One region of the Mesorhizobium sp. M4B.F.Ca.ET.058.02.1.1 genome, then DNA from elsewhere that is predicted to be linked to it. Evidence: riboswitches for the same ligand, from Rfam matches in the RefSeq annotation. Region 1 holds a riboswitch; each other region holds the start of a gene.
What was found. Region 1 has a riboswitch for thiamine pyrophosphate ahead of thiC (phosphomethylpyrimidine synthase ThiC). Riboswitches for the same ligand answer to the same signal wherever they lie in the genome.
Positions count from the first base shown of each region.

Region 2: linked by a shared signal. The riboswitch ahead of thiB (thiamine ABC transporter substrate binding subunit) and the one ahead of thiC (phosphomethylpyrimidine synthase ThiC) in region 1 are both predicted to bind thiamine pyrophosphate.
Region 3: linked by a shared signal. The riboswitch ahead of thiC (phosphomethylpyrimidine synthase ThiC) and the one ahead of thiC (phosphomethylpyrimidine synthase ThiC) in region 1 are both predicted to bind thiamine pyrophosphate.

Region 1 covers NZ_CP034450.1:4,475,011-4,478,265, reverse strand. The annotation lists gene EJ073_RS32960 (hypothetical protein) at 1-429, shown strand, start outside; gene EJ073_RS21965 (hypothetical protein) at 1,092-1,319, shown strand; TPP riboswitch at 1,441-1,557, shown strand; gene thiC (phosphomethylpyrimidine synthase ThiC) at 1,661-3,255, shown strand, end outside.
Region 2 covers NZ_CP034450.1:5,095,268-5,098,522, forward strand. The annotation lists gene EJ073_RS24725 (ABC-F family ATP-binding cassette domain-containing protein) at 1-355, opposite strand, end outside; gene EJ073_RS24730 (thiamine diphosphokinase) at 357-1,001, opposite strand; TPP riboswitch at 1,104-1,217, shown strand; gene thiB (thiamine ABC transporter substrate binding subunit) at 1,261-2,265, shown strand; gene thiP (thiamine/thiamine pyrophosphate ABC transporter permease) at 2,491-3,255, shown strand, end outside.
Region 3 covers NZ_CP034450.1:2,750,207-2,753,461, forward strand. The annotation lists gene EJ073_RS13745 (adenosylmethionine--8-amino-7-oxononanoate transaminase) at 1-295, shown strand, start outside; gene EJ073_RS13750 (beta-ketoacyl-ACP synthase III) at 292-1,275, shown strand; TPP riboswitch at 1,366-1,482, shown strand; gene thiC (phosphomethylpyrimidine synthase ThiC) at 1,586-3,255, shown strand, end outside.

The DNA of each region.
Region 1 (3,255 bases):
GAGTGGCCCAGCCTGCAATCACCAGACCCCACCGACTCTAAAGAGCGTGGCAGACGGGATAGTCGAGGTTGCCCGGCACAATTACGCTCAAGGCTTGCGCCGCCCAGAGGACACGCTGAAAAGGCAGCATGGGCGCGCAAGCACGCCATTCACGAGAGGTTCGACATGAAGACTATGCAAGAAAAAGACATTCCGGCATTCGTGCAAGCAGTTGTGGAGGCCGGCTGCAACATTTGCGCGATTGGCAACTTGGGATATGTCTTTGGCGATGCTGATTTGACGCCGGCGCAACGGAGGTCCGTCGAGCCACAGCTGCGCAGGATTGCTGAGATCTACGGCGAACGCGATCATCTCATGGACGAGATAGCTGTATATCTGCGGTCGATCGGACGCCATGTCGAGGTTGAGCCGAAGACAGGTGTTTCCTGATGGCCGCGATCGATCGCGTTCCGTAGTCGCCATTTCTATTGGGTAACGAGCAGCCGTCTTCCAACCTCTGAAACAAAAAAGAGGTGACCCCCAAAGGCCGCTCTCGAGACCGCAAGTCTGAGCCGCTAACGCATTGCGATAACCAGGCTGTCCGAACTGGGCGTCGATGCCTTCCTCGACCAGGTCGCGGTAGGCGGCGATCTCATCTACCGCATGCATAGCCAAGCCAGAGAAGTTTTCGGCAGCGGAATTCTCGGTCGCTTCCCCTTTTATGACTAGAGGGTGCGGCCGATCCGGCCGCGACGATCTCGCAGGGATTGCCATATACGGCAACACGAACACCGGCGGATCAATACTCGGATAATGGCGGCCGGCTATGTAGCGATCGATCGCGCACCAACATATCAATGCAATAGCTTAGTTGCTTTCAAAGGCGGGTCTCTACGAACTGCAAGCAAGCTAAACGATTGCGTCAACTCTTCCTCGCAGAGCGAAAACTCCGCGCCCACGCGATTTCTCTGCTGGAACAGCGGCACATCCTCAGCGCCAGGACACGGCCGCCGCCGTCGGGTTTTACGAAGCCGGTGATTGCATAAGTTGCCCGCAAGATATCATTGGTATCGGGAACGCCGCCGATGCCGCATCCTGAATAGAGCGGCCGCTTGCACCTGCCAGCCCGACGACCAGATCATATCTGCAACTCCATCTACCTGGACGTGGTGCAAATCACCTCGCTGAAGCCGCAAATCGTCGCCTTCGACCAGGATAACCACATCCGTGACCGCCTGAGCTACTCGGTCGATCTCGACGCACATGGCCGATACAGTTTTTCCATCCTTCACGAAGCGAATGAGACTTTGGCCATTCCAGCCCTGGTCTACGGGGCGTGACTTGTCCCCGATGCATGCGCGAGCTCTCCGCTCGGCCGGCCGCCGGACGTCGCCACCGGCCGAAGGCGCCCGAAGGCGCCCGAAGGCGCTTGACAAAGCAGCACCGGCCCATTCAACTTGAGGCATTCACCAGGGGAGTCCCGGTAAGGGGCTGAGATACTGCTGGCTTTCGCGGCGCAGTGACCCGTTGAACCTGATCCAGTTCATACTGGCGTAGGGACGGTGCAAGCGCTTTGCGGGAGTTTACGCCCGAGGTCCTGCTGCAGCAGGTCTACAGAAGCGTCTTTTCATCCTTCCGGCACAGAACTGGGTCTCCAATGCATGAGCAAAGGAGCCTCACGATGAATGCCCTCACCCCCGCCGTGTCGACGGGACCACTGCCCGCCTCGCGGAAAATCCACAAGCCCGGCGTCCTCTACCCGCAGATCAGGGTGCCGATGCGCGAGATTTCCGTCCATCCGACGGCCGGCGAACCGCCCGTCACCGTCTACGATCCGTCCGGCCCCTACACCGATCCATCAGTCCAAACCAGCATCGAAAAAGGCCTTGCCCGGCTTCGCCACGAATGGGTCACGGCGCGTTGCGATGTCGAAGCCTATGACGGCCGCCACGTCCGGCCGGAAGACAATGGATTCGCCACCGGCGAGCGCCTGACACCGGAATTTCCGATACGCAATCGGCCGCTCAAGGCCAAGCAGGGCAAGGCGGTGACCCAACTTGCCTATGCGCGCGCCGGCATCATCACGCCAGAAATGGAGTTCGTAGCCATCCGCGAGAATCTCGGCCGCGAGGTGATGCGCGGCAAGCTGCAACGCGACGGCGAAGCCTTCGGCGCGGCGATCCCAGATTTCGTCACACCCGAATTCGTGCGCGACGAGGTGGCGCGCGGACGCGCAATCATTCCCGCCAACATCAATCATCCCGAGAGCGAACCGATGATCATCGGGCGAAATTTCCTGGTGAAGATCAACGCCAACATCGGTAACTCGGCTGCCACATCGTCGATGGCCGAAGAGGTCGAAAAGATGGTGTGGGCGATCCGCTGGGGCGCCGATACGGTGATGGACCTGTCGACCGGCCGCAACATCCACAACATCCGCGACTGGATCGTGCGCAATGCACCGGTGCCGATCGGCACGGTGCCGCTCTATCAGGCGCTCGAAAAGGTCGGCGGCATCGCCGAGGACCTCAACTGGGAGGTCTATCGCGACACGCTGATCGAGCAGGCCGAGCAAGGCGTCGACTATTTCACCATCCACGCCGGCGTGCGGCTGCACTACATACCGCTGACCGTCGACCGGGTCACGGGCATCGTCTCGCGCGGCGGCTCGATCATGGCCAAATGGTGCCTGCACCATCACCGGGAGAGCTTCCTCTACGAGCATTTCGAGGAGATCTGCGACATCGCCAGAGCCTATGACGTTTCCTTCTCGCTCGGCGACGGCCTTCGTCCCGGTTCAATCGCCGATGCGAACGACGCGGCGCAATTCGCCGAACTGGAAACACTTGGAGAACTCACCAAGATTGCCTGGGCAAAGGACTGCCAGGTGATGATCGAAGGCCCGGGCCATGTCCCCATGCACAAGATCAGGCAGAACATGGACAAGCAGCTCGCAGTGTGCGGTGAGGCGCCGTTCTACACGTTGGGGCCGCTGACGACCGACATCGCGCCGGGCTATGACCACATCACCTCAGGGATAGGTGCCGCCATGATAGGCTGGTTCGGCACCGCAATGCTTTGCTACGTCACGCCGAAAGAGCATCTCGGCCTTCCCGACCGCAACGACGTCAAGATTGGGGTGATCACTTACAAGATAGCCGCCCATGCAGCCGATCTGGCGAAGGGCCATCCGGCAGCGAAAACCAGGGATGATGCCCTTTCGCGCGCGCGCTTCGAGTTCCGCTGGGAGGACCAGTTCAACCTGTCGCTCGACCC
Region 2 (3,255 bases), 620 kb from region 1:
CGTTTGGCCGCTCCTCGCCGGTCAGGCCAAGATGCTCCATCAGATAGGTGGCGCGGTAGGGATCGTCGGCCGGTCCGAGCCCTGCCTCGACATAGGCGCGCACATTGGCGAAGCCATCCATGTCGGGCATTTGCGGCAGGTAACGCACCGTCGCCGAAGGCTGGCGGAACACCTCGCCATCCTGTGGTTCGATCATGCCGGCGGCGATCTTGAGCAGCGTCGACTTGCCGGAGCCGTTGCGGCCGACCAGCGCGATCTTGTCGCCGGCGGACGCGCTGAGCGCCGCGCCATCGAGCAGCGGCGTGCCGCCGAAGGTCAGTCTTATCCCGTCGAGATTGAGAAGAGGCGGGGCCATGTCAGCTTTCAGGAAGGGGATAGGGGTGAGCGAGCAGCAACGCGCGCCCGTGGCCGAGCGCGATCTCAAGCCGCCCCTTGACCTCGTTTGATATAGTCAGCGACGAGCCGAACGTCACCTCGACGTGATCGAGCGGCCATTTGGCGCCGGCGACGCTCAGGCCGGAAAGGTCGGAGAAGCCGAGCACCGAAAACAGCGTGCCGTCGGCATAGTCGAAGCCGGCCTTGCCAGGCAAAAGCGGAATGCCTTCCTGCGCGCCGCTGGTCATAACCACGCTCATGCCGGCCTCGGCCAGGCGAACCGCGAGTGCCAGATGCAGGAAGGCGTGGTCAGCGCGCTTGCCGCCGAAGGCGCCGGCCAGCACGAGGCCGGTGGCGCCGCGCTCGAGGGCGGCGGCGATCGCCAACTCGCCGTCCGTCTTGTCCTTCTCGGCCGGAAACACCTGGCGTGGCACGGCGGCCAGATCATCCGGCAAATCCGGCGGCACGGAATCGAAATCGCCGACCCAGAGCTCAGGCGTCAGGCCCAGCATGCGGGCATGGCCGATGCCGCCATCGGCGGCGATGACGCGCGCGCCGGCCAGCTGGCTGTCGAGCCGCGGCGTGCGGACGAGGTCGCCGCCAAGCAGGATGGTGAATGTGCCCATGGGCGTCGCCCTTACCAGCCCCGCCCGAGAAACGGAAGCCGGGGGTGCAGGCACCCGGCAAACTTCCGCTTGCGCGGTGCCGTGCCCGGGCCTATGTGTCGAAACGCTCTAACGGGGTGCCGGACGCGGGTTTTCGCGGACCGGCTGAGAGGCAACCGCCAACCCGCTGAACCTGATCCGGTTTGTACCGGCGGAGGGATTAGACGTCTCGGACCATCCGGCGCCTCAATTCCTTTCAATACCAACGAAGGAGGCGCCGATGCGCACGCTCTTGTCCCACCTTGTTCTGGCAACCGGCCTGGTTTCGCTTCTGGCGGGTCCGGCGGCCGCGAAGGACAAGCTCACCGTCTATACCTATGAGAGCTTCACCGCCGACTGGGGTCCCGGCCCGGCGGTAAAGAAGGAATTCGAGGCCGAATGCGGCTGCGATCTCGAATTCGTCTCGGTCGCCGATGGCGTGGCGTTACTCAACCGCGTCAAGCTGGAGGGCGCGGCGACCAAGGCCGACATCGTGCTCGGCCTCGACACCAACCTGACGGCCGAAGCCAAGGCGAGCGGCCTGTTCGCGCCGCATGGCGACGTGTCCGGCCTCAATGTCCCCGGCAACTGGAGCGACGACACATTCGTGCCGTTCGACTATGGCTATTTCGCCGTCGTCTACGACACCGAAAAGCTGAAAGTCCCGCCGAAGAGCCTGAAGGAACTGGTCGAGGGCAGCGCCACCGACAAGATCGTCATCCAGGATCCACGCACCTCGACGCCCGGCCTCGGCCTGCTGCTCTGGGTCAAGTCGGTCTATGGCGACAAGGCGCCGGAAGCCTGGGCCAAGCTCAAGTCCAAGGTGCTGACGGTGACGCCGGGCTGGAGCGAGGCCTATGGCCTGTTTACCAAGGGCGAGGCGCCGATGGTGCTGTCCTACACCACCTCGCCGGCCTATCACATGGTCGCCGAGAAAACTGAACGCTACCAGGCCGCGTCCTTCGAGGAGGGCGAATATCTGCAGATCGAGGTTGCCGGCATCACCACGACAGGGGCGAAGAATCCGCTGGCGGAGAAGTTCATCGCCTTCATGACCGGCCCGAAATTCCAGGATGTCATCCCCGAGACCAACTGGATGTTCCCGGCCGGTAAGACCGACAAGCCGCTCAATCCGGCCTTCGACAAATTGGTCAAGCCGACCAAGACCTTGCTGTTCAGCGCCGATGAGGTCGCCGCCAACCGCAAGGCCTGGGTGGACGAATGGCTGGCGGCGATGAGCAAGTAGGCTTTCGATCGCCTCGATGTCTGCGCCAAGCCACCCCCTCTGTCCTGCCGGACATCTCCCCCTCAAGGGGGAGATTGGCTGTCACGGCGGTTTTCGCCAACCTTTGGCGGTGTGGGATGGAACGCGGCGTCGACGCTGCTGATCTCCCCCTAGAGGGGAGATGTCCGGCAGGACAGAGGGGGGGCGAAGGAACGCGGCTTTCGCTAAGTTCCGCCAGGGTGCAGCGTGCAGCTCGCGCCTCGCTCTGACCCCCGCATCACCGCCGGCATCGCCGCGCTAGGCGCCATCACCTTGCTGATCGGCGGGGCGTTCGCCGGCCTCGTCCTTGAAGGCGCGCATGATTTCTCCGGCGCCGCCTCGGCCTTCGATCCCTATATCCTGCGCGTCGTCCGCTTCACACTCTGGCAGGCGCTGTTGTCGACCCTGCTTTCCGTTGTGCCGGCGCTGTTCGTCGCGCGCGCGCTCTCCCGGCATCCGCTTTTTCCGGGCCGCGGGCTGATCCTGCAGCTCTTCGCCCTGCCGCTGGCGCTGCCGGCCATTGTCGCGGCGCTCGGCATCCTGGCGCTCTACGGCAATGCCGGCTATTTCGCCGGCCTGCTCGGCGGACGGAACTGGCCGGGCATCTACGGACTGTCCGGCATCCTCGTTGCCCATGTCTTCTTCAACTTGCCCCTGGCCACGCGGCTGTTCCTCGAGGCGCTGGGCACGGTGCCGGCCAATCACTGGCGATTGGCAAGCCAGCTCGGCATGGGCGGTCGGCCCGCCTTCCGGCTGATCGAATGGCCGGCGTTGCGGGCAGCGCTGCCCGGTGTCTCCGGGCTGGTCTTCATGCTTTGCATCACCTCCTTCACCATCGTGCTGACGCTCGGCGGCGGGCCGGCCGCCACGACGCTGGAGGTCGCCATCTACCAGGCGCTGCGCTTCGATTTCGATCCGGCGCGGGCGGTGACGCTGACGCTGCTGCAGATCGCGCTGACCTTCGCCGTAGTG
Region 3 (3,255 bases), 1.7 Mb from region 1:
GGCCCTGAGTGCAAGACAGGCCGCAGGGCTTCATCGTTTTCGTGACAATCCTTTTTTCACCGACAGCCGCGCAACCGGGACGATCGCGGCTCTCGATCTGCGCACCGGCTCCGCCGGCTATCTGGCCGAGATCGGGCCGAAGCTGCGCGCTTTCTTCCTCGAGCGCGGGCTGCTGGTGCGTCCGCTCGGCAATGTCCTCTATCTTCTGCCGCCCTATTGCATCACCGGCGAAGAACTCGACGGTCTCTATGACGCCATCGAGGAGGCCGGGGAACGCTTCGGCGCTAAGCCATGAGCAGGTCGTCGCGCCTTCTCGGGTTCGGCCATCATGCGCCGGCGCGCAGGGTCGAGAATCAGGAGATCGAAGATCGTCTCGGGCTCGAGCCCGGCTGGATCGAGCGGCGCACCGGGATACGGTCGCGCTTCTGGGCAACCGACGACGACACACTGTCGGGCCTTGCCGCGCAAGCCGGCGACATGGCGCTGACGAATGCCGGCATCGACCGCGGCGACATCGGTCTTCTGTTGCTTGCCACCTCGACGCCTGATCACCTCCTGCCGCCCAGCGCGCCGCTGGTCGCGCATCGGTTGGGACTGAGCCGCGCCGGCGCGATCGATCTGACCGGCGCCTGCGCCGGCTTCATCTATGCGCTTATGTTTGCCGATGGCTTCACCCGCCTGCACGGCAAAGCCGCCATCGTCATTGCCGCGAACATCCTTAGCCGCCGCATCAACCCGGCCGAGCGCGCCAGCGCGGTTTTGTTCGCCGATGCCGCCGGCGCCGTGGTGATCGGGCCCGGCGATGAACCGGATCGGGGCATTCTCGGCGCATCGGTTGATTCCGATGGATCGCGCTACGGGCTGATCCAGATTCCGGCGGGCGGAAGCAACAAGCCCTTCCACGCCGACCTCGATCTCGCTGAGACCCGGATGACGATCACCGACGGCCGCGAAGTGTTCGCCAAGGCGGTCGAGATGATGACCGCCTGCTCGCGGGAGGCGCTCACTGCTGCCCGCATGCGACCGCAAGACATCGACCGGTTCGCACCGCATCAGGCCAACGTCCGCATCTTCGATGCCGTCGGGCGAAACCTCGGTATCGATGATCGTGCGATCGTCAAGACGATCGTCGAATACGGCAATTCCTCCGCCGCGACGATCCCGCTCTCGCTGTCGCTCGCGCATCGGAAGCAGCCGTTTAGGCCAGGCGAAAAGGTTCTCCTGGCGGCGGCAGGTGCGGGTCTCAGCGGCGGCGCCCTGGTGGTCGGGATCTAGCCGGGTAGCGGTGCTGACGGGACAGACTGACTGTATGAGATGACTGGCCGAACACGGCTTGACAAAGTGGCGCCCGCCCGTCCAACCTGAGGCATTCACCAGGGGAGTCCCGGCAAGGGGCTGAGATACTGCTGGCTTTCGCGGCGCAGTGACCCGTTGAACCTGATCCAGTTCATACTGGCGTAGGGACGGTGCAAGCGCTTCGCGGGAGTCTATGCCCGAGGTCCTGTTTCGGCAGGGCGACCAAAGCGTCTTTTCATCCTTCCGGCACAGAACTGGGTCTCCAATGCATGAGCAAAGGAGCCTCAAGATGAATGCCCTCACCCCCACCGTGTCGACGGGACCGCTGCCCGCCTCACGCAAGATCCACAAGCAAGGCAGCCTCCACCCGCGGATCAGGGTGCCGATGCGCGAGATCGCCGTCCATCCGACCGCCGGCGAGCCGCCGGTGACGGTCTATGACTCCTCCGGCCCCTATACCAACCCTGCGATCGAAACGGACATCGAAAGGGGCCTCGCCCGGCCTCGGCAGGACTGGATCGCGGCGCGCGGAGATGTCGAGGCCTATGACGGCCGCCACGTGCGGCCGGAAGACAACGGGTTCGCGACGGGCGAGCGCCTGACGCCGGAATTTCCGGTCCGCAATCGGCCGCTGCGGGCCAAGGCCGGCAAGGCGGTGACCCAGCTTGCCTATGCGCGCGCCGGCATCATCACGCCCGAGATGGAGTTCGTCGCGATCCGCGAGAATCTGGGCCGCGAGGCCCTGCGCGGCAAGCTTAAGCGCGACGGCGAAGCCTTCGGCGCGGCGATCCCCGACTTCGTCACGCCGGAATTCGTGCGCGACGAAGTGGCGCGCGGACGGGCGATCATTCCCGCCAACATCAATCATCCCGAGAGCGAGCCGATGATCATTGGCCGCAATTTCCTGGTCAAGATCAACGCCAATATCGGCAACTCCGCCGTCACCTCGTCGATGGCCGAAGAGGTCGAGAAGATGGTGTGGGCGATCCGCTGGGGCGCCGACACGGTGATGGATCTTTCCACGGGCCGCAACATCCACAACATTCGCGAATGGATCGTGCGCAATGCGCCGGTGCCGATCGGCACGGTGCCGCTTTACCAGGCGCTGGAAAAGGTGGGCGGCATCGCCGAGGACCTGACCTGGGAGGTGTATCGCGACACGCTGATCGAGCAGGCCGAGCAGGGCGTCGACTATTTCACCATCCACGCCGGCGTGCGGCTGCACTATATCCCGCTGACCGTCGACCGGGTGACCGGGATCGTCTCGCGCGGCGGCTCGATCATGGCCAAATGGTGCCTGCACCATCACCGGGAGAGCTTCCTCTACGAACACTTCGCCGAGATCTGCGACATCTGTCGCGCCTACGACGTGTCCTTCTCGCTCGGCGACGGGCTTCGTCCGGGCTCGATCGCCGACGCCAACGACGCCGCGCAGTTCGCCGAGCTGGAAACGCTAGGCGAGCTGACTCAGATCGCCTGGGCCAAGGACTGCCAGGTGATGATCGAGGGGCCCGGTCATGTGCCGATGCACAAGATCAAGCAGAACATGGACAAGCAGCTCGCCGTCTGCGGCGAGGCGCCGTTCTATACGCTGGGGCCGCTGACGACTGACATCGCGCCGGGCTACGATCACATCACCTCCGGCATAGGTGCTGCCATGATCGGCTGGTTCGGCACGGCAATGCTCTGCTACGTCACGCCGAAGGAACATCTCGGCCTGCCCGACCGCAACGACGTCAAGACCGGCGTGATCACCTATAAGATCGCTGCGCATGCCGCGGATCTCGCCAAGGGCCATCCGGCGGCGAAGGTCAGGGACGATGCCCTTTCCCGCGCGCGGTTCGAGTTCCGCTGGGAAGACCAGTTCAACCTGTCGCTCGACCCCGAAACGGCGCGCTCGTTCCACGACGAGACCTTGCCCAAGGAGGCGCACAAGCTGGCGCATTTCTGCTCGATGTG